Regions from separate parts of the Streptomyces sp. LMG1-1-1.1 genome, predicted to be linked through region 3. Evidence: riboswitches for the same ligand, from Rfam matches in the RefSeq annotation. Region 3 holds a riboswitch; each other region holds the start of a gene.

Region 1 (7,152 bases), on a different contig from region 3:
CGGACGGACCCGGTCGGGGGCTCCGGACCGGTGCGCCCGCACTCCCCCTGGGGGTGACATGGGTCTCCTCGACGGGGTCCCCCGGTCGGATGGTCCGGTCCAGGGAGCGGAACGGGGTGGTGGGGGAGGAACCGGGGCAGGTCGCATGTGCCCGGGAACCGCCTGGATTACCAGGGGTCGCAGGGCGACCGCATCGTGGACAGGACCCCGGTCCGGGAGCTAAGCGGAATCTCTTGACACCGGATAGGGACACCACGCCGCCCGCCCCAGTTCATCTTCCGTTCACCCAGGTTGCCTACGTTCAACGAGCCACTGACGTCAAACGATTGCCTGGGTAAATGGAACACATCACGCTGCTGCTCGCCATTGTGGTCGTGACAGCTCTCGTGTTCGATTTCACGAACGGTTTCCACGACACCGCCAACGCGATGGCCACGACCATCTCGACCGGTGCGCTCAAGCCCAAGACGGCGGTGGCCATGTCCGCCGTGCTGAACCTCGTCGGAGCGTTCCTGTCCGTGGAGGTCGCCAAGACGATCTCCAAGGGCCTGGTGAACGAGGAGGGCATCCAGCCCGAAGTGATCCTCGCCGCGCTCGTCGGCGCGATCCTCTGGAACCTGGTGACGTGGCTGGTCGGACTGCCGTCCAGCTCCTCCCATGCCCTCATGGGCGGCCTCATCGGCGCGACCATCGCCTCCATCGGCCTCAGCGGTGTCAACGGCGAGGTCGTCGTCACCAAGGTCCTCATCCCGGCCGTCGCCGCCCCGGTCGTCGCGGGCATCGCCGCGATGCTGGGCACGAAGCTGACGTACAGGATCGGCGCGAAGACCGAGGAGCAGCACACCGCCAAGGGCTACCGGGTCGGCCAGATCGCGTCCGCCGGTCTCGTCTCCCTCGCCCACGGCACCAACGACGCCCAGAAGACGATGGGCATCATCACCCTCGCCCTGGTCGCCGGCGGCACCCTCGCCCCCGGCTCCAACCCGCCGGTCTGGGTCATCGTCTCCGCCGGTGCGGCCATCGCCCTCGGCACCTACCTCGGTGGCTGGCGCATCATCCGCACCATGGGCAAGGGCCTCACCGACCTCAAGCCGCAGCAGGGCTTCGCCGCCCAGACCAGCGCGGCCACGGTCATCCTGGCCTCCTCCCACCTGGGCTTCTCCCTCTCGACCACGCACTCCGTCTCCGGTGCCGTCATGGGCGCGGGTCTGGGCCGCAAGGGCGGCGTCGTCCGCTGGTCGACCGCCACCCGCATGTTCGTGGCCTGGGGCCTGACCCTGCCGGCCGCCGGCCTGGTCGCCGCCGGAGCCGAGTACGTCGCCCGCCAGGGCGACTGGGGCGTCTACCTCGTCGCGGCCTTCCTGGTCGCCTCCTGCCTCGGCATCTGGCTCGTCTCCCGCCGCCAGGTCGTCGACCACACCAACGTCAACGACGTCGAGGACGAGGCCCAGGCGGACGGTGTCGTGACCACCGCCATCGCGGCCGTCACCCCGCCGCCGGCCGGCTCCGTCGCCGCCGTCGCGGACGAGGACCTCAAGACCACCATCCCCGCGCCGGCTCCCATCGACCCGGCCGCTCCCCAGGCCCCCGCCGCAGCGGTGTAAGGAACCAACGACATGAAGATCGACTGGGCAGCTCTCGGCTCCGTCTTCGGAGTCAGCCTCGTGGCGACCGTCGCCCTGGTGGGCCTCTTCACCCTCGGCGTCATCGGCCTCTCCAAGCAGGAGCAGGCCGCCGCCCAGGGCGGCTCCGCCACCCTGGCCCGCACCGGCGCCTACGCCTGCTTCGGCCTCTGCCTCGCGGCCGTGGCGTACGGCATCTACCTGATCGTCGCCTGACGGTCCCGGGTACCTCGGCCGGGCGGTCCGCACCTTGGGTGCGGACCGCCCGGCCGTCGTGTTTGTGGTGCTTCGCACAGTGACGCGACGCAGGTCAAGGGTGAGTTGACGGGTGTTCTCGGGCCGTGGTGGACTGCCGAGGCCATTACGGCGGCAGCAGAGGAAGCCCGGTGCGAATCCGGCGCGGTCCCGCCACTGTGACCGGATCCGCAGGGTCCGGGAGCCAGGAACTCGCGCCGCCCGTCACGTCGATCCAGGGCGCGGACCCTGAGTGAGGACATAGCGCCATGCCCGGCTGCAGCCGCAGCGTTTCCCGAGCCACCGGTGTCTTCGCGTACGGTGCGGCCCTCGGCCTCGTCGTCGACCGGCTCGTCGGCGATCCCCGACGCGGACATCCCGTCGCCGTGTTCGGCCGGGCCGCGGCCGGCGTCGAACGGGCCCTGTGGCGCGACCACCGCGGTTGGGGCGCCCTGCACACCGCCGTCTGCGCCGGCACCACCGCGGCCGCCGGCGCCCTCGCCGCCCGGACCGTACGCGGCAACCGCGCCGCCTCCGTCGCCCTGACCGCGGCGACCGTCTGGGCCGTCGTCGGCGGCACGACCCTGGGGCGAGAGGCCCGCACCATCGGAGGCGCGCTCGCCGCCGGGGACCTGGAGGGGGCCCGCGAGCGGCTGCCCCACCTCTGCGGCCGCGACCCGCACTCCCTCGACGGTCCCGCGATGGCCCGCGCGGTCGTCGAGTCCGTCGCCGAGAACACCTCCGACGCCGTGGTCGGCGCCCTCTTCTGGGGCGCCGTCGCGGGCGTGCCGGGGCTCGTCGGCTTCCGCGCCGTCAACACCCTCGACGCGATGGTCGGGCACAAGTCCCCCCGCCACCGCCGCTTCGGCTGGGCCTCGGCCCGGCTCGACGACGTGGCCGGCTGGCCTGGGGCCCGGCTCACCGCCGCCCTCGCGACCGTCGCCGGCGGCGATCCGCGCGGAGCCGTACGGGCCTGGCGGGCGGACGCGGCGAAGCACCCCAGCCCCAACGCGGGCCCGGTCGAGGCCTCCTTCGCGGGCGCGCTCGGCGTGCGGCTCGGCGGCACCCTCGCGTACGGCGGGCGGGTCGAGCACCGGCCCGTGCTCAACGGGGAGGGGCGGGCCGTCGAGGTCGCCGACATCGAGCGGGCGGTCCGGCTGTCCCGCCGGATCACCGGACTGACCCTGGCCGCCTGCGTGGGCGGCCGGCTGATCGTGAGCGCGCTGAAGCGGAGGAACGCATGAGGGGTGGCGGACTGCTCGTCGCCGGGACCACGTCGGACGCCGGTAAGAGCGTCGTGACGGCCGGCATCTGCCGCTGGCTGGTCCGGCAGGGCATCAGGGTCGCACCGTTCAAGGGACAGAACATGTCCCTCAACTCCTTCGTCACGAGGGAGGGCGCCGAGATAGGCCGCGCCCAGGCCATGCAGGCGCAGGCGGCCCGGGTGGAGCCGACCGCCCTGATGAACCCGGTGCTGCTCAAGCCCGGCAGCGACCGCTCCAGCCAGGTCGTCCTCATGGGCAAGCCGGTCGGCGAACTGAGCGCCCGCGGCTACCACGGCGGCCGGCAGAAGGAACTCTTCGAGCCCGTCCTCGCGTGCCTGGAGGAACTCCGGGGCATGTACGACGCCGTGATCTGCGAAGGGGCGGGCAGTCCGGCCGAGATCAACCTGCGGCGCACGGACATCGTGAACATGGGCATCGCGCGGGCCGCGAAGCTGCCCGTGGTCGTCGTCGGCGACATCGACCGGGGCGGCGTCTTCGCCCAGTTCTTCGGCACGACGGCGCTGCTGAGCCCCGAGGACCAGTCCCTCGTCGCCGGATACCTGGTGAACAAGTTCCGGGGCGACGTCACCCTGCTGGAACCCGGCCTCGACATGCTGCACGGCCTCACCGGGCGCCGGACGTTCGGCGTCCTGCCGTACGCCCACGGGCTCGGCATCGACGAGGAGGACGGCCTCCGGGTCTCGCTGCGCGGCACCGTCCGCGAGTCCGTCGTCGCGCCGCCGGTCGGCGCCGACGTGCTGCGGGTCGCCGTCTGCGCCGTACCGCTGATGTCCAACTTCACCGACGTCGACGCGCTGGCCGCCGAGCCCGGTGTCGTCGTCCGGTTCGTGGACCGCCCGGAGGAGCTCGTCGACGCCGACCTGGTCGTCGTGCCCGGCACCCGGGGGACGGTCAAGGCGCTGGCGTGGCTGCGCGAGCGGGGGCTCGCCGGCGAGCTGGCCCGGCGCGCGGCCGAGGGCCGGCCGGTGCTCGGCATCTGCGGCGGCTTCCAGGCGCTCGGCGAGCGCATCGAGGACGACGTCGAGTCGAAGGCCGGCGTGGTCGACGGACTCGGGCTGCTCCCCGTACGGGTGCGGTTCGGCGTCGAGAAGACCCTCGCCCGGCCGGTCGGCGAGGCGCTCGGCGAGCGCGTCGAGGGGTACGAGATCCACCACGGCGTGGCCGAGGTGCTCGGCGGGGACCCGTTCCTCGACGGCTGTCGCGTCGGCTCCGTCTGGGGCACCCACTGGCACGGCTCGCTGGAGAGCGACGGCTTCCGCCGGGCGTTCCTGCGCGAGGTCGCGGCGGCCGCGGGACGCCGGTTCGTCCCCGCCCCCGACACGTCGTTCCACACCCTCCGCGAGGAACAGCTCGACCGGCTCGGCGACCTGATCGAGGAGCACGCCGACACCGACGCGCTCCTCCGGCTCATCGAGGAGGGAGCCCCGGCGGGGCTGCCGTTCGTGCCGCCGGGCGCGCCGTGAGCGCGCACCCCGCCCCGACTTCCGTACCTCTCGAAGGAGTGACCGCCCGATGAGCACCCGCTACCCGTTCACGGCCGTCGTCGGCATGGACGACCTACGGCTCGCGCTGCTGCTGAACGCGGTCAGCCCCTCCGTGGGCGGTGTCCTCGTGCGGGGCGAGAAGGGCACCGCGAAGTCCACCGCGGTGCGGGCGCTCGCCGAACTGCTGCCGGAGGTGCCGGTGGTCGCCGGCTGCCGGTTCAGCTGCGACCCGGGCGCGCCCGACCCCGCGTGCCCGGACGGTCCGCACGGCGACGCGACCGGGACCTCCCGTCCCGCGCGCATGGTCGAACTGCCCGTCGGCGCCTCCGAGGACCGGCTCGTCGGAGCGCTCGACATCGAGAAGGCGCTCGCCGACGGTGTGAAGGCCTTCGAGCCGGGGCTGCTCGCCGCCGCGCACCGGGGGATCCTCTACGTCGACGAGGTCAACCTGCTGAGCGATCACCTGATCGACCATCTCCTCGACGCCGCCGCCATGGGCGCCTCGCACGTCGAGCGCGAGGGCGTCTCCGTGCGGCACGCGGCGCGCTTCCTGCTGGTGGGGACGATGAACCCCGAGGAGGGGGAACTGCGGCCGCAGTTGCTCGACCGGTTCGGGCTGACCGTGGAGGTCGCGGCCTCCCGGGTGCCCGAGGAGCGGGTGGAGGTCGTACGGCGCCGGCTGGCGTTCGAGGACGACGCGGCCGGTTTCGCGGCGCGGTGGGCGGGCGAGGAGAGCGCGCTGCGCGAACGGATCGTCGCCGCGCGGACGTTGCTGCCGAGCGTGGCGCTCGGGGACGCGGTGCTGCTCCAGATCGCCGCGACCTGCGCCGCGTTCGAGGTGGACGGCATGCGCGCCGACATCGTGATGGCCAGGACGGCGAGCGCGCTCGCCGCGTGGGCGGGGCGGACCGAGGTGACCTCGGAGGACGTGCGGCAGGCCGCGCTGCTCGCCCTCCCCCACCGGCGGCGGCGCTCGCCGTTCGACGCGCCGGGCCTCGACGAGGACAAGCTCGACGAGACCCTTGAGCAGTTCAAGGGCGAGGAGCCCGACGAGGACCCGGAGCCCGACGGTCCCGGCGACGGAGGGCCCGGTGACGGGGGTCCCGGCGGCGGCCCCGAGGGCGGCGGCATCCCTCCGCAGGGCGAGGGGCCCGCGCCCGAGGACGTACCGGCGCCGGAGGACGCGCCGGCGGCCGGAGACGCGCCGGCGCCCGAGCCGGCGCCCGCGCCGCAGGGTTCGGGTGCCGCGTCCGGTGAGCGGGCCGCGGTGAAGGCCGCGGAGCCGTTCCGTACGAGGATGCTGAGCGTGCCCGGCCTCGGCGAGGGTGCGGCCGGGCGCCGTTCCCGCGCCCGCACCGAGCACGGCCGTACCACCGGCTCGACCCGGCCGCGGGGCGCGCTGACCAAGCTGCACCTGGCGGCGACCGTGCGGGCCGCCGCGCCGCACCAGCGGGCGCGCGGGCGGTCAGGTCCGGGTCTCGTGGTCCGCCGGGACGACCTGCGGCAGGCGGTTCGGGAGGGGCGGGAGGGGAACCTGGTGCTCTTCGCCGTGGACGCCTCCGGTTCGATGGCGGCGCGGCAGCGGATGAGCGCGGTCAAGGGCGCGGTCCTCTCGCTGCTGCTCGACGCCTACCAGCGGCGCGACAAGGTCGGCCTGGTCACCTTCCGGGGCCGGGACGCCGAGGTCGCGCTGCCGCCGACCTCGTCCGTGGACGCGGCGGCCGCCCGCCTCGAACAGCTGCCGACGGGTGGCCGCACGCCGCTCTCGGCCGGGCTGCTCAAGGCCCATGACGTGCTGCGGGTCGAGCGGCTGCGGGACCCCTCGCGCCGGCCGCTGCTCGTCGTCGTGACCGACGGCCGGGCCACCGGCGGAAGGGCGGCCGGCGATCCGGTGGCGCTCGCCGCCCGGGCCGCGCGGCTGCACGCCGCCGACGGCACGGCGAGCGTGGTCGTGGACTGCGAGACCGGACCGGTGCGCCTCGGGCTCGCCGGGCAGCTCGCCCGCGAACTCGGCGGCACCGCCGTGACCTTGGACGAGCTGCGCGCCGACTCGATCGCCGGCCTCGTCAGAGACGTACAGGCAGCAGGACAGACAACGCAGACCGCATGGAGGGCCGCTTAATGCCGCAGGGACAGCCGACCGTCGTACCCGACGACGGTCTCACCACCCGTCAGCGCCGCAACCGCGCACTCGTGATGGTGCACACGGGCGTCGGCAAGGGGAAGTCGACCGCCGCCTTCGGCATGGCGCTGCGCGCCTGGAACCAGGGCTGGCCGATCGGGGTGTTCCAGTTCGTCAAGTCCGCCAAGTGGAAGGTCGGCGAGGAGAACGCCCTCAAGGCGCTCGGCGAGACCGGCAAGGGCGGCACGGTCACCTGGAACAAGATGGGCGAGGGCTGGTCCTGGATCCAGCGCGAGGTCGCCGACGGCGAGCAGTCCCACGAGGAGAAGGCCCGCGAGGGCTGGGAGCAGGTCAAGCGGGACCTCGCCGAGGAGAAGTACAAGTTCTACGTCCTCGACGAGTTC
Region 2 (7,152 bases), on a different contig from region 3:
CGCCCGAGGGCGTCGAGGAGCATCTCCTGGCCGTGCGGGTCGAGGCCGGCCGTCGGCTCGTCCATGATCAGGACCCGGGGCCGCATCGCCACGGCGCCGGCGATGGCGGCCCGCTTGCGCTGACCGTACGACAACAGGTGCGTCGGCCGGTCCGCGAGCGCCACGATGTCCAGCGCCTCGAGCGCCTCGCGCACCCGGAGCCGCACCTCGTCCTCGGGCAGCCCCAGGTTCATCGGCCCGAACGACACGTCCTGGCCGACCGAGGCCGCGAACAGCTGGTCGTCCGGGTCCTGCACCACGAGCTGCACGGTGGTCCGCAGCCGGGTCAGGCCCCGGCGGTCGTACGTCACCTCCGCACCGTCCAGGAGCAGCGAACCGCCCCCGCACCGCAGCCCGCCGCTCAGCAGCCGCAGCAGCGTCGTCTTGCCGCTGCCGTTGCGGCCGAGGAGCGCGACGGCACGCCCCTCCGCCACCGCGAAGTCCACGCCCGACAGGACGGCGGGCCCGTCCTCGTAGGCGAACCCCGCCCCCACCAGCTCCACGACCGGCGTCGAGCCCCGGGGCGTCGTCGCGTTCTGAGGCGTCACGGAAGGAACCTTTCCAGTACGAGGGTGAGGGCGACGAGCCCCCCGAGCAGCACGGCCGTCGCCGCGAGGAACCGGCGGGAGATCCCGCACGCGGGCACGAGCACCCGCAGCGTCCCGTCGTACCCCCGCCCGGCGAGCCCCGACTGCAGGCGCTGCGCCCGGTCGAAGGCCCGGACGAACGTGGTCGCGCCGAGCCCCGCGAGCGAACGCCAGGTCGCGGCCCGGGTGGTGTGCCCCAGACGCGCCGCCTGGGCCTGCCGGATCCGGGACAGCGAGTCGAGCAGCAGGAAGATGATCCGGTACATCACGAGCGCCACGTCCACCACCGGCGCCGGCACGCCCGCCCGGACCAGCCGGGGCAGCACGTCGGACATCGGCGTCGTGAACGCGAACAGCAGCACCCCGAGCGAAGCCGACGCGGTCCGCAGCAACAGCCCGCCCGCGTGCGCCGGGCCACCGGGCGCCAGCGCCACGACTCCCCGCGCCCCACCCACCTCGAACAGCAGCGGGACCGCGCCCGTGACACAGAACCCGAGCGGAACGCGAAACGCCCGCCACAGCTGGCGGCCCGGCACGCCGGCCGGCCCGAGCAGCACCCCGAGCGTCACCGCCGCCACGAGCACCGCGCCCGGCCACGGCGGCAGACCCACCGCGCACAGCGTCAGACCGAAACCGAGCACCGCCTTCTCGGCGGGATGGCGGGAGCGCCAGCGACTGCTGTGCGCCGCCGCGTCGATGGGCAGCATCGGCGACTACACGTCCCGCCCGTCGACGGGCCGGGCAGCGGCCCCCGTGTCGCCCTCGTCCCCTGCCGCACCGTCCGCCTCGGCCCTCGCCGCCGCGGCCCGCGCCTCCCCCTGCCGGCGGCCGCGCCGCAGGCCGAAGTAGTACGCCAGGACGCCGGCGCCCAGGGCCGCCTGGAGCGCGAAGAGCGCCGACTCGATCTCGCCGGACGGCGGCTCGTACAGGGGGCTGAACCAGGGCTCGTAGTCGGGAGCGAGTTCGGAGACGGCCGTCTCCGCCTCCCCGTCGGACCCGGTGAACGGCTGCTCCTTGTGGTCGCCGAGACCCAGCGCCAGCGGCAGCACCGCGAGCGCGACGACGACCAGCAGCAGCAGTCCGTTGATCTTCGCGTTTCGGCTGATCCTGACGCTCATCGCGCGGCCGCCTCCTTGTCGAGCGCGGTCCGCGGCCGGGGGAGGACACCCAGCCGGGTCAGCTCGCCCTTGCTCGACTGGGTGAGGAGCCGCATCACGAGCACGGTGAGCAGGCCCTCGCTCACCGCCAGCGGAATCTGCGTCACCGCGAAGATCCCGCCGAACTTGGCCAGCGCGCCCGCCACCCCCGTCCCGGCGTCCGGGAACGCCAGCGCCAGCTGCACGCTGGTGACGCAGTACGTGGAGAGGTCGGCGACAAACGCGCCGAAGAAGACGGCCACCATCAGCGGCGTACCGAACCGGCGCAGCAGCCGGTACGTCCCGTACCCCGCCCAGGGCCCGACGATCGCCATCGAGAAGGCGTTGGCGCCGAGCGTGGTCAGGCCGCCATGGGCGAGCAGCAGCGCCTGGAACAGCAGGGTGATCGTGCCGAGGACCGCCATGATCGGCGGCCGGAACAGGATCGCGCCCAGCCCCGTACCGGTCGGATGAGAGCAACTACCCGTCACCGACGGAAGCTTGAGCGCGGACAGGACGAACGTGAAGGCGCCGGACGCGCCCAGCAGCAGCGTGGACTCGGGGTTGGACCGCACCTCTCGGGTCAGCGCGCGGACCCCGTGGACGACGAACGGGGCGGCCGCGACGCCCCAGGCGGCGGCGTGAGCGGGGGGCAGATACCCCTCGGCTATATGCATGGTCGGGAGACCCTCTCCAGCACCTCGTGGATGGACAACGCACCCTGGCCGGTCTCCTGGCTGACGGTCATGCCGTCCGACTCCGCCTTCCCACACCGCGGCGGTCTCCCGTCGCGGTCCAGTGGCTTCCCCGAGGGTGTTCCCCGCGGGGGTGGAGCCGGACCTCCCGATCACAGTGGCGAGGGCCGCACCGGTACTGCACCGGTTTCCCGTACACCAAGGCCCTGCGACATTAGTGGGTTGACCTGCTGCATCACAACACGGTCGCCACCCGGCGCGCCCCCTCCGTCACTCCGCGCACTCGCCGCGCAGCCTCATTCCTTCCGGTACGCGTACGCCTCCGAGGCCGCCGCCGCCACCGCGTCGAGGTCCCCGCCCGCGCTCGCCGTCACCAGCGCCGCGACCGCGCCCTCGACGAACGGAGCGTCCACCAACCGCGAACCCGCGGGCAGTTCGTCCCCCTCGGCCAGCAGCGCCTTCACCGTGAGCACCGCGCTCCCCAGATCGACCAGGAGCGCCACCCCGGCACCCCGGTCCACCGCCCTCGCCGCCTCGGCGATCAGCTCCGAACTCGTCCCCAGCCCCCCGTCCGGCGTCCCACCCGCCGCCGCCACCGGCGCGAGCCCACCCCCGCCCGCAAGCCCCCGCGCCAGCTCGACCACGGCCGCCGCGACCGCCGCACTGTGCGACACGAGCACGATGCCGACGGAGGCGGAGGGGGAGGGGGAGGGGGAGGCGGACGCGGACGCGGACACGGACGCGCCCGACGTCGACGAGACGGATGTCGGAGCGCCGGGTGTCGGAGCGTCGGGTGTCGAAGCGTCGGGAGTCGAAGCGTCGGATGCCGAAGCTCCGGACGTCGAAGGGCCGGGAGTCGACCCGTCAGTCGCCGTGTTCAAGACACCCCCTCGGTGCGCGCGGTCTCGGCGAGCGTCGAGAACAGCAGGGCCGACGACGTCGCCCCCGGATCCTGGTGCCCGACCGACCGTTCGCCGAGGTAGCTCGCCCGACCCTTGCGCGCCCGCAGGGGTACGGTCCCGAGGGCGCCCTCCTCGGCGGCGGCGCGGGCCGCGTCGAACGAGGTCCGCAGGCCCTCCACGGCCGGCACCAGCGCGTCCAGCATCGTCTTGTCGCCCACCTGCGCTCCGCCGAGCTGGGACACGGCGGCGACGCCCGCACCCAGTGCCTCCGCGAGCTGCGCGCGGTTGATCCGCTCGTCGTCGCCGAGGGTCTTGCCGGTGCGGCGCAGCAGCGTCCCGTACAGGGGCCCCGACGCGCCGCCGACGGTGGAGATGAGCTGCCGTCCTGCGGTGCCCAGCACGGCGCCGGGGGTCGTCGGCGGTTCCTTGGCCAGCGTCTCGGCGACGGCGGCGAATCCGCGCTTGAGGTTGGCGCCGTGGTCGGCGTCGCCGATGGCCGAGTCCAGCTCGGTCAGCCGGTCCGCCTCGCGCTCCACGACCTCGGCGACCGCGGCCAGCCAGCGCACCAGGAACTCCGCGCCGAACGTCTCCGTCATGCCCTCTCCCTCGCCCGTTCCCTCGTCCGCCGGTGTCCTCACGGCCCGGCTCACCGGCCCCAGCGCAGCGCGGGCGTCTGCACCGGCGCGTCCCACAGCCGCAGCAGTTCCTCGTCCACCTGGCACAGCGAGACCGAGCAGCCCGCCATGTCGAGCGAGGTCACGTAGTTCCCGACCAGTGTCCGCGCCACCGGCACGCCCCGCTCGGCGAGCACCCGCTGCACCTCCGCGTTGAAGCCGTACAGCTCAAGGAGCGGAGTCCCGCCCATGCCGTTGACCAGCACGAGCACCGGACCGGTGGGGCGCAGGTCCTCGATGACGGCGTCCACGGCGAAGTCGGCGATCTCCCGCGACGTCATCATGGCCCGGCGCTCGCGGCCCGGCTCGCCATGGATCCCGACGCCCAACTCCAGCTCCCCGTCCGGGAGGTCGAAGGTGGGGCTGCCCTTCGCGGGCGTCGTGCACGCGCTCAGTGCCACCCCGAAGGACCGCGACCGCTCGTTCACCCGGCGCGCGACCGACTCCACCCGCTCCAGCGGCGCCCCCTCCTCGGCCGCCGCCCCCGCGATCTTCTCCACGAACAGCGTGCCACCCGTGCCGCGCCGCCCCGCCGTGTACAGGCTGTCCGTCACCGCCACGTCGTCGTCGACCAGGACCTTCGCGACCTGGATGCCCTCGTCCTCCGCGAGCTCCGCAGCCATCTCGAAGTTCAGTACGTCCCCCGTGTAGTTCTTCACGACGAACAGCACCCCGGCCCCGCTGTCCACCGCCGCCGCGGCCCGCACCATCTGATCGGGCACCGGCGACGTGAACACCTCCCCAGGACACGCCGCCGCCAACATCCCCGGCCCCACGAACCCCCCGTGCAACGGCTCATGCCCGGACCCACCCCCGGACACCAACGCCACCTTCCCCGCCACGGGCGCGTCCCTCCGCACCACGACCCGCCGCTCCACGTCCACGGTCAACTCGGGATGTGCCGCCGCCATCCCCCGCAGCGCGTCAGCGACGACGGTCTCCGGGACGTTGATCAACATTCTCATACGTGACTCCTAGCAGGTAGCGGGTGTGGCCCTGACCGGTGTCTTGCTGACTTAGGTGACGGCGTGTCAGGTGCCGACTCGATGTGCGGTGGTTTGCAGGTGCAGAGGATGGTCCCTTCAGCAGTATCGTCGGCTGCCGGCGACGATCACAGACCGCCTTGACCGGTGTGTTGCTTGGACACGTGGCGGCGTCGACGCTGCCTAAGCAGGTTGACGGACGCTCGCGCCGTGTCTCGCTGCCGTGTGGGCGCCTACTCATCGTCGGCCCGGGCTCTGCGTCTTCCGGGCCGCCGCAGGGGGGGCGTTGGCAGATTCTTCGTCTACCAGCGGTTCACGGGTTCCGACGTGCTGGCCAGGGGGAATGTTCTCGCTGACGGTCCTCGTGAGCGAGATGGCCCGGGAATGGTCCGGATCTTGGGGCTTGATGGCGCTTGGCGTTGGAGACTTCGGTGCCCTCGGAGGTCAGGAAGAACACGACGGCCGCCACGGCGAACATGAGGATGCCGCCGATGAGTCCGGCGCCCTGGAGGGAGTGCGTGAAGGCGTCGGTGTGCGCCGGCGGAGCAGGGCGGCGACCATGGAGAACATCGTGCCGAGCGCGGCCGGATCGTTTTGCCGGCGGGACTCGCCTGCGTGGGCGGAGCGGCCCGGGCCCGGATCGCCGGCGGCACGGACGTGCCGAGCGGCCTGGCGGGCCTCGGACGCGGGGCGGAACTGCTGGCGCGGGAGAAGCTCTCGGCGTTCGGCTGAGCCGCCGCAGCGGTCACCGCGCCGCCGGTGACCTGGCGGGAACACCGCCGCGCCCTGCGGGCCGGCTGACCGTAGGAGGCGAACTGCCCGGCCCCCGGCAGTTCTGGCGTGCGGGGCTTTCGGATCAGGGCCGTCGGATCAGACGTCGCGCCACTTCGCCTGGCCGAAGGAGAAGATCCCGAAGAGGACGAGTCCGACGGCCACGGCGACCAGCAGCCACGGCCCGGCGGGGGTCTGCGCGAACGAGCGGATCGCGTCGTCCATGCCCTTGGCCTCGTCCGGGTCGAACTGGATCGCCGCCTTCAGCCCGAAGAAGCCGATCGCGGCGAAGACCAGCCCGCGTCCCACACCGCCGGCGATGCCGGTCACGTCCATGAAGCGCCGCTGCTTCTCGGACATCGTGGCCCACGTCAGGTGCTTGCGGTACTTCCGCATCACGGCCCGGGCGCCCATCCACAGGCCCGCGCCGAGGAAGCCCACGGCCGCAGCGGCGACCAGCCACTGCCCCGCCGGCAGGTCGAGGAGGCGGCCGGTGATGTCGTGGCTCTGGCGGTCGGTCGAGCCGGCGCCGCTGTCCCGGTTCCCCGTCGCGAAGGACAGGACGAAGAAGGCCGAGACGGCGTAGAAGACGGCCCGGGCGCCGGACACGGCCCGCTTGGCCGACTTGTCGCCCTTCGGGCCCGCGCTGCCGAACAGGGCCTCCGAGAGCCGCCACAGCGCCATCCCGACGAGTCCGATGCCGAGGGCCCAGAGCATCACGGCTCCGAACGGCGTCCCGGCGACCTGGGCGAGGGCGCCGCCCTTGTCGGCCTGTTCGCCGGTGCCCGTCAGGCCGATGCGTACGGCCAGGATCCCGATGAACAGGTACAGCACCCCCCGTGCGACGAAGCCCGTCCGGGCGCCCGCTCGTACTACGTCCCCACGGGCCGCTCTTCTCGCGACGGCCGTGGTCGACCCCCCTGCGCTCATGCCCATTCACCCCTCTCGGATCGGAAGGACCGGGTGCCCCGTCTTCCGCGTTCGAACCCCCGCGGCGCGTTCGAACCCTGAACGGCATGCGCCGCACGAGCCGGCGCGGGCCACCGTTTGCGGCCCTCCGGGGCCCGGCGGAGACTGGGCGGGGCAGGGGGCCGATCCGGAGAGGGCCTGGGACGATGGGCGCTTACGCTGACCTTCCTGGGGTCAGGACCTGGTACGAGACCGAGGGCGACGGTGACCCGCTGGTCCTGCTGCACGGCGGTTTCTGCACCAATGAGACGTGGGGCGCCCAGCGCTCCGACCTCGCCGGCGAGTACCGCCTCTTCCTGCCTGAGCGGCGCGCCCACGGGCACACCCCCGACGTGCCGGGGCCGCTGTCGTACCAGGACATGGCGGACGACACGGTGGCGTTCCTGGAGCGGGTGG
Region 3 (7,152 bases):
CGTCACCCACCTGTGGGACCTCGGCGGCTTCTTCGCCGGCGAGGACGGCATCGGCTCGACCCTGATGACCCTCCAGATGGTCATGTTCGCGTTCCTCGCCGTCGAGCTCGTCGGCGTCACCGCGGGCGAGTCCAAGGACCCGAAGACGGTCCTGCCGAAGGCGATCAACACCGTGCCGTGGCGCATCGCCGTCTTCTACGTCGGCGCGCTGATCATGATCCTGTCGGTCGTCCCGTGGACCGAGTTCAAGCCGGGCGTCAGCCCGTTCGTCGCGGCCTTCGAGAAGATGGGCCTCGGCGTCGGCGCCGCCATCGTCAACTTCGTCGTCCTCACGGCGGCCCTGTCGTCCTGCAACTCGGGCATGTACTCCACCGGCCGCATGCTGCGCGACCTCGCGCTCAACGGCCAGGGCCCGAAGGCCTTCACCAAGCTGACCAAGTCCGGCACCCCGCTCGTCGGCACCACGGTCTCCGCCGCGCTGATGACGGTCGGCGTCTGGATCAACTACCAGTGGCCCGGCGAGGCGTTCAACTACGTCGTCTCCTTCGCCACCATCTCCGGCATGTGGGCCTGGATCGTCATCCTGATCTGCCAGATCCGCTACCGGATCAAGGCCGACCGGGGCGAGCTCCCGCAGTCGCCGTTCAAGGCGCCGGGCGGCATCTGGTTCAGCGCCTTCTCGCTCGCCTTCATCACCATGGTCATCGTGACCATGGGCATGGACAAGGACAACCGCGTCGCGCTGTACGGCGCGCCCGTCTGGGGCCTCGTCCTCGCCGTCTCCTACCTGGTCCTCAAGGCCCGCAACCCCGAGGGCGCGGCCTTCGCCAAGCGCTCCTGAGCGACCCGCGTCCAGCATCCGGGCCGTCCCGTACCACTCCTCGGTACGGGGCGGCCCGTCTGCTTATCCTGTCGGCATGCTGACCATCACCCGGGCCCTGTACGACCAGATCGTGGAACACTCCCGCGCGGACCACCCCGACGAGGCCTGCGGCGTGGTCGCCGGCCCGGCCGGCAGCGGCCGCCCCGAGCGGTTCATCCCCATGCTGAACGCCGCCCGCTCGCCCACCTTCTACGAGTTCGACTCCGCGGACCTCCTCAAGCTCTACCGCGACATGGACGACCGCGACGAGGAGCCCGTCATCGTCTACCACTCGCACACCGCCACCGAGGCCTACCCGTCCCGCACGGACATCTCGTACGCCAACGAGCCGCACGCCCACTACGTCCTCGTCTCCACCGCCGACACCGACGGCGCCGGCCCCTTCCAGTTCCGCTCCTTCACCATCGTCGAAGGCGTCGTGACCGAAGAGGACGTCGAGATCGTCGAGGCCTACGCGTAGGACGCGCCCGCCGACGTCGTGCGGAACCGCGCCAGATAGGCGGAGGGCGTCACCCCGAAATGCCGGGCGAACGCCCTCCGCAGCGTCTCGTCGCTCCCCAGACCGCTCCGCGCCGCCGCCCCCGTCACGCTCGCCCCGCCCTCCAGGAGCATCCGGGCCGCCTCCACCCGCACCCGCTCCACGTACCCCGCCGGCGTCGCCCCCACCTGCTCCCGGAACAACCGGGTCAGATGCCGGGCGCTCACCCCCGCCCGCCGCGCGAGCACCGGAGCACTGTGGTCCGCCGCCGGATCGGCCACCACCGCGTCAAGGAGCGGCCGGACCACCGGATGCGCCGTCGGAGGGGTCCGCGAGGCGGCCGAGAACTGCGACTGGCCGCCCGGCCGCTGCAGGAACACCACCAGGTCCCTGGCCACCGCACGGGCCGCCTCCGGCCCCCGGTCCTCCTCCACCAGCGCCAGGCACAGGTCGATCCCGGCCGTCACCCCCGCCGAACTCCACACCTCCCCGTCCCGCACGTGGATCGCGTCCGGATCCACCACCGCCTCCGGAAACCGGCGCCCCAGCTCCGCCGCGTGCTCCCAGTGCGTCGTCGCCCGCCGCCCGGCCAGCAGCCCCGCCGCACCCAGCGCGAACGCCCCCGTGCACACGGACGCCACCCGCCCCGAGCGCGCCGCGAGCCCCGCCACGGCCGGAGCCGCCGCCACGCACAGCTCCACGTCCACCGCCCCCGGCACCACCAGCGTGTCCGCGCCCGTCACCGCCGCCACCGCCACGTCGGCCCCGATCCGCAGCCCGCACGACGTCCGCACGTCCCGCCCGCCGGGCGTACACACCAGGACCTCGTAACCCGACCCCGCCGTGGAGAACACCTCCAGGGGAGCCGAGACGTCCAGGAGCCGGACACCGTCGAAAGCCGCCACCACCACCGTGTGCACCGTCATGTGTCCGATTCTGTGGGATACCCGTCCGTACGGACATGGCGGGGGTACGGGCCCGGCGACGAGGCTGGTCCCATGAACGCACTCGCGCTGATCCCCGACAGCGGCCTCGCCACCGCCGCCACCGAACTCGTCCGCGACACCACGAGCGAGCTGATCTACGACCACTCCCGCCGCGTCTACCTCTTCGGCGCCCTCCAGGGCCGCGCCCGCGGCCTCGCCTTCGACGCCGAACTGCTCTACGTCGGCGCGATGTTCCACGACCTCGGCCTCGGCGAGAAGCACCGGGGGAGCGGCCGCCGCTTCGAGGTCGACGGCGCCGAGGAGGCCGCCGCGTTCCTCCGCGCCCACGGCGCCGACGAGGACGCCGTCCGCCGGGTCTGGACCGCCATCGCCCTCCACACCACCCCCGGCGTGCCGGAGTTCATGGAGCCCGAGGTCGCGCTCGTCACGGCCGGCGTCGAGTACGACGTCCTCGGCATCGGCTACGACGACCCCGCCGCCGTCAGCCCCGGCGACCGGGCCGCGATCGTCGCCGCCCACCCCCGCCCCGACTTCAAGCGCCGCATCCTGGAGGCCTTCGCCGACGGCATCGCCCCCAAGCCGGAGACCACCTTCGGCAACGTCAAGGCCGACGTCCTGCGCCACTACGCCCCCGGCTTCGTCCCCGGCGACTTCGTGACCACCATCCGCGACTCGTCCTGGCCCGAGTGAGAGACTGGCCGGGACCCAAAGGCGGCAGGACCCAGGAAGCCGGTGCGAATCCGGCACGGTCCCGCCACTGTGACCGCCTCCCCCGGGGAGGCGGAAGCCAGGAACTGACCTGCCGCCTTCTCACCACCGATCGGGGACGTGGAAATCCCCGGAGGAGGCCCGTTCCGCCGTGTCCTGGCGTCGCCCGCTGCTGTCCGCAGCCGTCCTGATCCCGCTGCTCGCCGCCTGCTCGGCCGCCCCCGAGGCCGCCGCGCCACCCGCGAAGCCCGCCGCCGGATTCCCGTACACCGTCACCAACTGCGGTGTGCCGCACACCTACCAGGCCCCGCCCCGGCGTGCGGTCACCATGAACCAGCACGTCACCGAGATCATGCTCGCGCTCGGCCTGGAGAAGTCGCTCGTCGGCACCGCCTACCTCGACGACGCGATCCTCCCCGCGTACGCCAAGGCGTACGGCACCGTGCCCGTCCTCGCGAAGGAGTACCCCTCCAAGGAAGCCCTCCTCGCGGCGAACCCCGACTTCGTGTACGGCGGTTACTCCTCCGCCTTCTCCGCGAAGGACGGCCGGAGCCGCGACGACCTGGCGCGCTCCGGCATCGCGACCCGCCTCAACACCGAGTACTGCCCCACCGGTTCGCCCACCGTCGACGACCTCTACCGCGAAGTCCGTGAGACGGGCCGGACGTTCGGCGTCGCCGACCGCGCCGAGACCTGGATCCGGCAGGCCCGCGCCACCGTCGCCGCCACGGAGAAGCGGCTCGACGGCACCCGGCCCGTCTCCGTCTTCGTCTACGACAGCGGCGACAAGACCGCCTTCACCGCCGGCGGCAAGGGCATCGGCAACGACCTCGTCACCCGCGCCGGCGGCCGGAACGTCTTCGCCGACCTCGACAAGGCCTTCGGCGACGCCACCTGGGAACAGGTCGTCGACCGCCGCCCGGACGTCATCGTCATCTACGACTACGGGTCCACCACCGTCGAACAGAAGAAGAAGCGACTCCTCGACGACCCCGCCCTCAAGGACGTCCCCGCGATCCGGAACCACCGTTTCGCCGTGCTGCCGCTCTCCGACACCGTCCTCGGCGTCCGCGTCCCCGCCGCCGTCGACAAGCTGGCCGCCCAGCTCCACCCCGCCCGGTGAGCACCGCCCTCCGCCCGGCCGCGACCCCCGTACGCACCGCACCCCCCGGCCGCGGCCCCGCGCACCCCGGCCGGTACGCCCTCGTCGTCACCGGACTCGTCCTCGCCCTCGCCGCCGCCGCGCTCGCCTCCCTCGCGCTCGGCTCCGTCCGCGTCCCGCCCGGCCACGTCCTCGACGCCCTGACCGGGCGGGCGGCCCCCTCGCCGCACCGCACGATCGTGCTCGACGTACGACTGCCCCGCGTCCTCCTCGGCATCGTCGTCGGCGCCGGACTCGCCGTCGTCGGCGCCGTCCTCCAGGCCCTCGTCCGCAACCGGCTCGCCGACCCCTTCCTCCTCGGGATCTCCTCCGGAGCCTCCGCCGGCGCCGTCCTCGTCCTGGTCCTCGGCATCGGCGGAGGGGTCACCACCACCCTCGCCCTGCCCGCAGGAGCCTTCGCCGGCGCCCTGCTCGCACTCGTCCTCGTCTACGGGCTCGCGCGCCGCGGCGGGACCATGACCGGCGCCCGCCTCCTCCTCGCCGGCGTCGCCGTCTCGTACATCCTCTCCGCCCTCGCCACCCTGCTCCTCGTCGTCGCCGGACGCCCCGAACAGTTCCAGGAAGCCATGTACTGGTCCCTCGGCGGCCTCGGCAGCGCCCGCTGGGACACCCTCGCCCTGCCCGCCGCCGTCCTCGCCCTCGGCGTCGCCGCCCTCCTCACCCTCGCCCGCCCCCTCGACCTGCTCCTCACCGGCGAGGAGGGCGCCACCGTCCTCGGCCTCGACACCGCCCGCTTCCGCGCCGCCGTCTTCGTGCTCGCCTCCCTCGTCACCGCCGTCATGGTCGCGGCCAGCGGAGCCGTCGGCTTCGTCGGCCTGATGGCGCCGCACGCCGCCCGCCTCGCCGTCGGCGCCCCCCACCGCCGCCTCCTGCCGGTCGCCGCGCTCGGCGGCGCGCTCGCCCTCGTCCTCGCCGACCTCGGCGCCCGGACCGTCGCCGCACCCCAGGACATCCCCGTCGGCGTCCTCACCGCCCTCACCGGCGGCCCCTTCCTCCTCTGGCTGATGCGCCGCCGCCCCGAAGGAACACCCCTGTGACCGCGCCGCACCGCCCGGAAGGACCACGCCCGTGACCGAGCTCCGCCTGCGCGGACTCTCGTACGAGGACCGCCTCCGCTCCGTCGACCTCACCGTCGGCCCCGGCGAGACCGTCGGCCTCATCGGCCCCAACGGCAGCGGCAAGACCACCCTCCTGCGCTGCGTCTACGGCACCCTCGCCCCCACCTCGGGCCGCGCCACGCTCGACGGCGACGACCTCCGCGCCCTCGGCCCCAAGGCCCGCGCCCGCCGCGTCGCCACCGTCCCGCAGGACGCCGCCGCCGAGTTCGAACTCACCGCCCGCGAACTCGTCGCCCTCGGCCGCTCCCCGCACAAGCGGTTCTGGGAGGGCGACACGGACGCCGACCGGGAGCACACGGCGGCCGCCCTCGCCCGCGTCGGCCTCACGGACCTCGCCGACCGCCCGTACCCCACCCTCTCCGGCGGCGAACGCCAACGCGCCCTCGTCGCCCGCGCCCTGGTCCAGGACCCGGCCCTCCTCGTCCTCGACGAACCCACCAACCACCTGGACATCCGCCACCAGCTCGACGTCCTCGGCCTCGTCCGCACCCTGGGCACCACCAACCTGCTCGCCCTCCACGACCTCAACCTCGCCGGGGCGTACTGCGACCGCCTCTACGTCCTCGAACGCGGCCGGATCGTCACCGGCGGCACCCCCGCCGAGGTCCTCACCCCCGCCCTCCTCGACGCCGTCTACGGGGTGGACGCCGAGGTCATCCCGCACCCCAGGACCGGCAGCCCGACCGTCGTCTACCTGCACAGTCCGCCAGGCGGTCAGGAAGCATCCACCATGTGAGATCACATTCCGGAACCCGGACCGGGAATCGATACGATGAGCCCATGGTTTCCCACGACGTGAGCGAAGAGACTCCGGGCACAGTCATGCTCGTAGGCCGCCTGCACGTCGACCTGTGCCGCCTCGCCAGCGCGATGTGTACGACCCGCGCCGCGTTCTGAACGACCGCCGAACGACCGGCCGAGCGCACCTCACCGCACGACCCCTCCGCGCGGGGCCCCAGCAGCGCGCCCACCACGCCACTTCCGACAGGAGCCCACGCCATGGCCATCGAGGTCCGCATCCCGACCATCCTCCGCACCTACACCGACGGCGAGAAGGCCGTCGAGGGCAGCGGTGACACCCTCGCCGAGCTCTTCGCCGACCTGGAGTCCCGCCACAACGGGATCGAGGCCCGCATCGTCGACGCCGGCAAGCTCCGCCGCTTCGTCAACGTCTACCTGAACGACGAGGACGTCCGCTTCCTCGACGGCATCGACACCAAGCTCACCGACGGCGACAGCGTCACGATCCTGCCGGCCGTCGCCGGCGGCATGGTCTGATCCACATGCGCTACGACTCCTCGCTGGCCGCGGTCGGCAACACGCCGCTGGTCCGCCTCCCCCGGCTCTCGCCCTCGGACGACGTCCGCATCTGGGCGAAGCTGGAGGACCGCAACCCGACCGGCTCGGTCAAGGACCGCCCCGCGCTCCACATGATCGAGCAGGCGGAGAAGGACGGCCGGCTCACCCCCGGCTGCACCATCCTGGAGCCGACCAGCGGCAACACCGGCATCTCCCTCGCCATGGCCGCCAAGCTCAAGGGCTACCGCATCGTCTGCGTCATGCCCGAGAACACCAGCGAGGAGCGTCGTCAGCTGCTCGCCATGTGGGGCGCGGAGATCATCTCGTCCCCCGCGGCGGGCGGCTCCAACACGGCGGTACGCGTCGCCAAGGAGCTCTCCGCCGAGAACCCGTCCTGGGTGATGCTGTACCAGTACGGCAACCCGGACAACGCGGGCGCCCACTACGCCACCACCGGGCCCGAGATCCTCGCCGACCTCCCCTCCATCACCCACTTCGTCGCCGGCCTCGGCACGACGGGCACGCTGATGGGCGTCGGCCGCTACCTCCGCGAGCAC
Region 4 (7,152 bases), on a different contig from region 3:
CACATATCGGCAGGAGAAACGGTGAGGGCACACGAAGCGTGCCACCATGTGAGCCGCGACAGACGGAGGAGCCGGTGACGGCAGCAGCACAGGAGTCGGGAAGGCAGGCCATGGCCACGGACGCGGGCGGCACAGAGACAGAGGGCGGGGCAGTCACCCGCACCGCGCGCGTGCCCAAGTACTACCGGCTGAAGCGTCACCTGCTCGACATGACGGAGACCCTCCCGCCCGGCACGCCGGTGCCGCCGGAGCGCACCCTGGCCGCCGAGTTCGACACCTCGCGGACCACCGTGCGCCAGGCCCTTCAGGAGCTGGTCGTCGAGGGACGCCTGGAGCGCATCCAGGGCAAGGGCACCTTCGTCGCCAAGCCCAAGGTCTCCCAGGCCCTGCAACTCACCTCGTACACCGAGGACATGCGGGCCCAGGGCCTGGAGCCGACCTCGCAGCTCCTCGACATCGGGTACGTGACCGCGGACGACACCCTCGCCGGCCTGCTCGACATCTCCACCGGCGGCCGCGTCCTGCGCATCGAGCGGCTGCGGCTGGCGAGCGGCGAGCCGATGGCCATCGAGACCACGCACCTGTCGGCGAAGCGCTTCCCCGCGCTGCGCCGGTCCCTGGTGAAGTACACCTCCCTCTACACCGCGCTCGCCGAGGTGTACGACGTGCACCTCGCCGAGGCGGAGGAGACCATCGAGACCTCCCTCGCCACCCCGCGCGAGGCCGGGCTGCTCGGCACGGACGTCGGCCTGCCGATGCTGATGCTGTCCCGCCACTCCCTCGACGGCCAGGGCGAGCCGGTGGAGTGGGTGCGCTCGGTGTACCGCGGCGACCGGTACAAGTTCGTCGCCCGCCTCCAGCGCCCCAACGGCTGAGTCCGGGCCCTGGCAGCTTCCGCCCGGCCGGAACGTGACACCTCCGCCGCGCCGCAGGTCAGCCCGCCGCCCCGGCCCACCGGGGCGGCGGCACCAAACGACCGGGCGGAGGATGCCGGCCGCTCCTCGATGACAGCGCGGGCTCGACGGCGACAGCCTTGAGCTCCGCACACGAGGAGAGAACCATGGAGTACACCACCCTCGGGGGCCCGTCCGGCCCGCGAGTGAGCACCCTCTGCCTGGGCACCCTGCCGTTCGGCACCCGGATCGACGAGGCCGCGGCCTTCGCCGTCCTCGACCGCTTCCACGAGGCCGGCGGGACGTTCATCGACACCGCGAACACCTATGCCTTCTGGGAGCCGGGCGCGACCGGCGCCGAGAGCGAACTCGTCATCGGCCGGTGGCTGGCCAGCCGGGGCGTACGGGACGAGATGGTGCTCGCCACCAAGGTCGGCGCGCTGCCGGACCCGCCGGGATCGGCCTGGCCGGAGTGCGCGGAGGGGCTCTCCGCGCCGGTGCTCCGCCGCCAGGTGGAGGAGAGCCTGCGGAACCTGGGCACGGACCGGATCGACCTGTACTACGCGCACATCGACGACCGGACGACGCCGGTCGCGGAGACCATGGGCGCGTTCGGCGAGCTGGTGGCGGCGGGGAAGATCGGCCGGGCGGGCTGCTCCAACTTCGCGGCCTGGCGGATCGAGGAGTCGCGGGGCGCGGCAGTGGCGGCCGGGGTGCCGGCCTACGCGGCCGTGCAGCAGCGGTTCACGTATCTGCGGCCGCGCCCGGGGGCGGAGTTCGGGGTGAACCCGCACGCGTCGGAGGAGCTGCTCGACTATCTGGGGACCCGGCCCGAGCTGGGCTTCGTGGCGTACACGACACAGCTGACCGGTGCGTACACCGATCCGCGCAAGGAGATACCCGAGCAGTACCGGCACGAGGGGTCGGGGCGGCGGCTCGCGGTGCTGGCCGAGGTGGCGAAGGAGCTGGGCCTGACCGCGAACCAGGTGGTGCTGGCCTGGGCCATGGGTGGCGGACTCCCGGTGCTGCCGGTGGTCGGGGCGAGTTCGGTGGGCCAGCTGGACGAGTCGCTGGACGCGGTGGGCGTACGGCTCGACGACGCGTTCAGGCGGCGGCTCGACGAGGTCGACTGACCGACACGGCACCGGCATTGGTCTAGACCTGGCCGCCCCTCCCCCTCTACGATCGCTCGCGGCACGGCCAGCGACGAGGGGGAGGCGCCGGATGCTGGAGGCGCTCGGCATACAGGAGCCGGCGGAGGCCGTCTACCGGCTGCTCCTGGAGCGGCCCGGGTGCGGCGCGAAGGAACTCGCGGACGGTCTCGGCCGCCCCGAACCCGAGGTGCGCGAGGCGCTCGACCGACTCGCGGAGCTCAAGCTCGTCCGCGTCGACGACACCTCCGGCACGGCCGAACCCCTCACCCCGGACGTCGGATTCTCGTTCCTGCTCTCTCGCGCCGAGGCCGAACTGGGCCGCAGCAGAAGGCGGTTCGAGCAGGCGGGCCGCGCGGTCGCCGGCATCCTCGCCTCGTACGGCGCGCAGCCCGCGGCCGGTGTCCGGCACGACCTGGTGGACCGCATCACCGGCCTCGACACCGTCCGCGAGCGCCTGGAGGACCTGGCCGCCAACGCCCGCACCGAATGCCTCTCCCTGCTCGCCGGCGGGGCCCAGCCCCCCGACACGATGGACGCGAGCCGGCCCCTCGACCAACTCGCCCTGGAACGAGGGGTGCGGATCCGGTCGATCTACCAGGAGAGCTTCCGCAACGACCCGCCGACCGTCGAGTACGTGCGCTGGTACCGCGACCTCGGCGGCGAGGCCAGGACCGTCCCCGTCGTCCCGCTGCTCATGGTGATCGTCGACCGCGAGGCGGCGCTCGTCCCGGTCGACCCGCGGGACGGGCGCGCCGGAGCCCTCGAAGTGCGCAGCCCCGGCCTGATCCACGCGCTCGTGGTGCTCTTCGAACGGCTGTGGGAGTCGGCCACCCCGTTCGGCGAGGCCCCGCGCCGCGACGCGCACGATCTCTCGCCGCAGGAGCGGGAGTTGCTGCTGCTCCTCGGCATCGGCTGCACCGACGACGTCGCGGCCCGGCGGCTCGGGATCTCGCTGCGGACCGTACGCCGGATGAGTTCGGACCTGATGAACCGCCTGGGCGCGCGCAGCCGTTTCGAAGCGGGCGTCCGGGCGGCCAAGGAAGGCTGGCTGTGAGGACGGCCTTCGGTGCGGGGTTCCGAAGAATCAATTCCGTTATGCGGACAGGGGTTCCCTGCGGCGAAACCGTCCCCTAGATTTCCCCACCATTACCGAGGTGGTCAGCGAGGGGACGAATCGCCATGTCAGAAGCGACACAAGGGAAACAACCGACCATCACCCCCCTGAGGGTGGTGATCGCGCTCTGCCTGTTCGCCCCGTTCGTGGCGATGCTCTGGGTGAGTTCGTACGCGAAGGTCGAACCGCTCTTCGCCGGCATCCCGTTCTTCTACTGGTACCAGATGCTCTGGGTCCTGGTCTCCACCGTGCTCACCATGGTCGCGTACCAGCTGTGGCAGCGGGACCAGCGTGCCCGCAAGGGAGGTGACGCGCGATGAAGGACGGCGTGAACGGCGTGGCGCTCGGCGTCTTCGTCTTCTTCTTCGTGGCCGTCACGGTCATGGGCTTCCTGGCCGCGCGCTGGCGCAAGGCCGAGAACGAGCACAGCCTCGACGAATGGGGCCTGGGCGGCCGGTCGTTCGGCACCTGGGTGACCTGGTTCCTGCTCGGCGGCGACCTCTACACCGCGTACACCTTCGTCGCCGTCCCGGCGGCCATCTACGCGGCGGGCGCGGCCGGCTTCTTCGCCGTGCCGTACACGATCCTGGTGTACCCGCTGATCTTCACCTTCCTGCCGCGCCTGTGGTCGGTCTCGCACAAGCACGGGTACGTGACCACCTCCGACTTCGTCCGGGGCCGCTTCGGCTCCAAGGGCCTGTCGCTCGCGGTCGCGGTCACCGGCATCCTCGCCACCATGCCGTACATCGCGCTCCAGCTCGTCGGCATCCAGGCCGTCCTGGACGTGATGGGCGTCGGCGGCGGCGAGACCACCCACTGGTTCGTCAAGGACCTGCCGCTGCTGCTCGCGTTCGGCGTCCTGGCGGCGTACACGTACTCCTCCGGCCTGCGCGCCCCGGCGCTCATCGCCTTCGTCAAGGACACCCTGATCTACATCGTGATCGCGGTGGCCATCATCTACATCCCGATCAAGCTGGGCGGCTTCGACGAGATCTTCGCCAAGGCCGGCGAGGCCTACGCGCAGACCAACCCGGCGACCGGCAAGCCGCGCGGAGCGCTCGTCCCCGGCGAGGCCGGCCAGTGGACGTACGCGACGCTGGCGCTCGGCTCGGCGCTCGCGCTCTTCATGTACCCGCACTCGATCACGGCGACGCTGTCGTCCAGGAGCCGCGAGGTCATCCGCCGCAACACCACGATCCTGCCGCTGTACTCCCTGATGCTGGGCCTGCTCGCGCTGCTCGGCTTCATGGCCATCGCCGCCGGGATCAAGGTCAAGAACGGCCAGCTCGCCATCCCGCAGCTCTTCGAGACCATGTTCCCGGACTGGTTCGCGGGTGTGGCCTTCGCCGCGATCGGCATCGGCGCGCTCGTCCCGGCCGCGATCATGTCGATCGCCGCGGCCAACCTGTTCACCAGGAACATCTACAAGGACTTCATCAAACCGGACGCGACCCCGGCGCAGGAGACCAAGGTCTCCAAGCTGGTCTCGCTCCTGGTGAAGGTCGGCGCGCTGGTCTTCGTCCTCACCATGGACAAGACGGTCGCGATCAACTTCCAGCTGCTCGGCGGCATCTGGATCCTGCAGACCTTCCCGGCCCTCGTCGGCGGCCTGTTCACCCGCTGGTTCCACCGCTGGGCGCTGCTCGCCGGCTGGGCCGTCGGCATGGTCTACGGCACGTTCGCCGCGTACGGCGTCGCCAGCCCGACCCAGAAGCACTTCGGCGGCTCCTCCGCCGAGATCCCCGGCATCGGCGAGATCGGCTACATCGGCCTCACCGCCTTCGTCCTCAACGTCGTCGTCACGGTCGTCCTGACCTTCGTCCTCAAGGCCCTCAAGGCCCCCGAGGGCATCGACGAGACCTCGCCCGAGGACTACACGGCGGACGCCGGTGACGCCGGTGTCCGCGAACTCCCGAAGGTCGGCGCCCCGGTGCACTGACCCGCGGACGCACGCGTGACGGGGGCCCGGGAGACATCCCGGGCCCCCTTCCCGTGCGGCGGAGGCAGACTGGGCCCATGGACTTCACGATCAGGGCGGTACGGCCCGAGGACCACGAAGAGCTCGGCGAGCTCACCGGACTGACCTATCTGAACGACGGGCTGCTGCTGCACGGAGAGGACGACTTCTATCTGGACGTGCTCCGCGACACGGCCCGGCGGGCTCGCGAGAGCGAGGTCCTCGTCGCCGTCGACGCGGAGGACGGGATCATCGGCGGGGTGACCTTCGCCCCCGGCGGCACCGCCTGGGCGGACATCGCCGTCGAAGGCGAGGCCGAGTTCCGGATGCTCGTGGTCGCGCCGGCGGCCCGCGGCAGGGGCGTCGGAGAAGCGCTCGTACGCGCCTGCGCGGACCGGGCGCGGGCCCTCCCCGGGTGTGCGCGGCTGGTGCTCTCCACGGACGCGAAGATGGTCGCGGCGCACCGGATCTACGACCGGCTCGGCTTCGTGCGGACCCCCGAGCGGGACTGGCAGCCGATCCCCGAACACACGCTGCTGACGTACGCGCTGGAGCTGTAGCCCCGCAACCGACACAACATGTGGGGGGTGCCGTCAGCGGCGCCCCCCACATGTATGCTCATCCTCGCTGTCGACGCAGGGGAATCCGGCGCGAATCCGGAACTGTCCCGCAACGGTGTGCTACGTGCGGTTTCGTACGGAGTGAGTCCGATGACCTGCCCACAGCGCACCCGGTCCTTCCGTTCCGGGTGCCACTGACTTCCGGGCCTCGCGGAGTGGGCCGGTGGACACGGCGCGTCCGGCGTGACGGACACCCCCTGCCCGCCTTCCCCGTCGCGGCCCCGAGCCGAGCGAGGGAGAGCCCCCACGTGACCATCGCGCCCGCCGATCCGGCTTCGGCCGAGGCTTCCGCGGTCGAGAGCGACGGCCCCGGGACCGTGCTGCTGCGGACCCTGACCGACCTCACCGCCGATCTCCCCGACACCGACCCCGGCAAGGTCGCCGCCGCCGCGCTGCGCGGCCGCAGCGCCGCGGCGGACGAGGCGGAGCTGCGCGAGCTGGCCACCGAGGCGGCCGCCGGCCTGATCTCCGAGGACCCGGCGTACTCCCGGCTCGCCGCCCGGCTCCTGACGATCACCATCGCCGACGAGGCGGCCGACCAGGGCGCGGTCTCCTTCTCCGCCTCGGTCTCCGTCGGTCACCGCGAGGGCCTGATCGCCGACCGCACCGCCGCGTTCGTCACGCTGCACGCGGACCGGCTCGACACCCTGATCGACCGGGCCGCCGACGACCGCTTCGGCTACTTCGGTCTGCGCACCCTCTACTCGCGCTACCTGCTGCGCCACCCGATCACCCGCAAGGTGATCGAGACCCCGCAGCACTTCATGCTGCGCGTCGCCTGCGGCCTGGCCGAGGACGAGAGCGTCCGCGCGCTCGACGAGGTCGCCGCGCTGTACGGGCTGATGAGCCGCCTGGACTACCTGCCGTCCTCCCCCACCCTCTTCAACTCCGGCACCCGCCACCCGCAGATGTCCTCCTGCTACCTCCTGGACTCCCCGCAGGACGAGCTGGACTCCATCTACGACCGCTACCACCAGGTCGCGCGCCTGTCGAAGCACGCCGGCGGCATCGGGCTCTCCTACTCCCGCATCCGCGCCCGCGGTTCGCTGATCCGCGGCACCAACGGCCACTCCAACGGCATCGTGCCGTTCCTGAAGACGCTCGACGCCTCCGTCGCCGCGGTGAACCAGGGCGGCCGCCGCAAGGGTGCCGCCGCCGTCTACCTCGAGACCTGGCACGCGGACGTCGAGGAGTTCCTGGAGCTCCGCGACAACACGGGCGAGGACCAGCGCCGTACGCACAACCTGAACCTGGCGCACTGGATCCCGGACGAGTTCATGCGCCGCGTCAACGCGGACGCCGACTGGTCGCTGTTCTCCCCGGCGGACGTGCCCGAGCTCGTCGACCTGTACGGCGAGGAGTTCGACGCCGCCTACCGCGCCGCCGAGGCGAAGGGCCTGGCCCGCAAGACGAT

What was found. A riboswitch is a leader RNA that binds a small molecule or an ion and turns the genes downstream of it on or off. The one in region 3 is predicted to bind cobalamin.
Region 1: linked by a shared signal. The riboswitch ahead of MRBLMG1_RS35300 (cobalamin biosynthesis protein) and the one ahead of MRBLMG1_RS13405 (ABC transporter substrate-binding protein) in region 3 are both predicted to bind cobalamin.
Region 2: linked by a shared signal. The riboswitch ahead of MRBLMG1_RS04615 (energy-coupling factor ABC transporter permease) and the one ahead of MRBLMG1_RS13405 (ABC transporter substrate-binding protein) in region 3 are both predicted to bind cobalamin.
Region 4: linked by a shared signal. The riboswitch ahead of MRBLMG1_RS30810 (ribonucleoside-diphosphate reductase subunit alpha) and the one ahead of MRBLMG1_RS13405 (ABC transporter substrate-binding protein) in region 3 are both predicted to bind cobalamin.

Annotation. Positions count from the first base shown of each region.
Region 1 covers NZ_JBFPNH010000087.1:49,311-56,462, forward strand. The annotation lists gene MRBLMG1_RS35290 (inorganic phosphate transporter) at 339-1,604, shown strand; gene MRBLMG1_RS35295 (hypothetical protein) at 1,617-1,838, shown strand; cobalamin riboswitch at 1,951-2,087, shown strand; gene MRBLMG1_RS35300 (cobalamin biosynthesis protein) at 2,126-3,100, shown strand; gene MRBLMG1_RS35305 (cobyric acid synthase) at 3,097-4,605, shown strand; gene MRBLMG1_RS35310 (putative cobaltochelatase) at 4,655-6,748, shown strand; gene cobO (cob(I)yrinic acid a,c-diamide adenosyltransferase) at 6,748-7,152, shown strand, end outside.
Region 2 covers NZ_JBFPNH010000012.1:176,476-183,627, forward strand. The annotation lists gene MRBLMG1_RS04600 (ATP-binding cassette domain-containing protein) at 1-587, opposite strand, end outside; gene cbiQ (cobalt ECF transporter T component CbiQ) at 584-1,333, opposite strand; gene MRBLMG1_RS04610 (energy-coupling factor ABC transporter substrate-binding protein) at 1,340-1,732, opposite strand; gene MRBLMG1_RS04615 (energy-coupling factor ABC transporter permease) at 1,741-2,439, opposite strand; cobalamin riboswitch at 2,469-2,675, opposite strand; gene MRBLMG1_RS04620 (PTS-dependent dihydroxyacetone kinase phosphotransferase subunit DhaM) at 2,754-3,194, opposite strand; gene dhaL (dihydroxyacetone kinase subunit DhaL) at 3,335-3,955, opposite strand; gene dhaK (dihydroxyacetone kinase subunit DhaK) at 4,006-4,998, opposite strand; gene MRBLMG1_RS04635 (DUF1206 domain-containing protein) at 5,887-6,717, opposite strand; gene MRBLMG1_RS04640 (alpha/beta fold hydrolase) at 6,903-7,152, shown strand, end outside.
Region 3 covers NZ_JBFPNH010000023.1:11,303-18,454, forward strand. The annotation lists gene MRBLMG1_RS13385 (amino acid permease) at 1-841, shown strand, start outside; gene MRBLMG1_RS13390 (Mov34/MPN/PAD-1 family protein) at 918-1,343, shown strand; gene MRBLMG1_RS13395 (GlxA family transcriptional regulator) at 1,334-2,287, opposite strand; gene MRBLMG1_RS13400 (HD domain-containing protein) at 2,360-2,998, shown strand; cobalamin riboswitch at 2,991-3,125, shown strand; gene MRBLMG1_RS13405 (ABC transporter substrate-binding protein) at 3,168-4,139, shown strand; gene MRBLMG1_RS13410 (FecCD family ABC transporter permease) at 4,136-5,215, shown strand; gene MRBLMG1_RS13415 (ABC transporter ATP-binding protein) at 5,247-6,032, shown strand; gene MRBLMG1_RS13420 (putative leader peptide) at 6,077-6,193, shown strand; gene MRBLMG1_RS13425 (MoaD/ThiS family protein) at 6,296-6,574, shown strand; gene MRBLMG1_RS13430 (PLP-dependent cysteine synthase family protein) at 6,580-7,152, shown strand, end outside.
Region 4 covers NZ_JBFPNH010000062.1:14,221-21,372, forward strand. The annotation lists gene MRBLMG1_RS30780 (GntR family transcriptional regulator) at 111-875, shown strand; gene MRBLMG1_RS30785 (aldo/keto reductase) at 1,061-2,026, shown strand; gene MRBLMG1_RS30790 (LuxR C-terminal-related transcriptional regulator) at 2,118-3,101, shown strand; gene MRBLMG1_RS30795 (DUF3311 domain-containing protein) at 3,227-3,481, shown strand; gene mctP (monocarboxylate uptake permease MctP) at 3,478-5,100, shown strand; gene MRBLMG1_RS30805 (GNAT family N-acetyltransferase) at 5,178-5,678, shown strand; cobalamin riboswitch at 5,691-5,855, shown strand; gene MRBLMG1_RS30810 (ribonucleoside-diphosphate reductase subunit alpha) at 5,987-7,152, shown strand, end outside.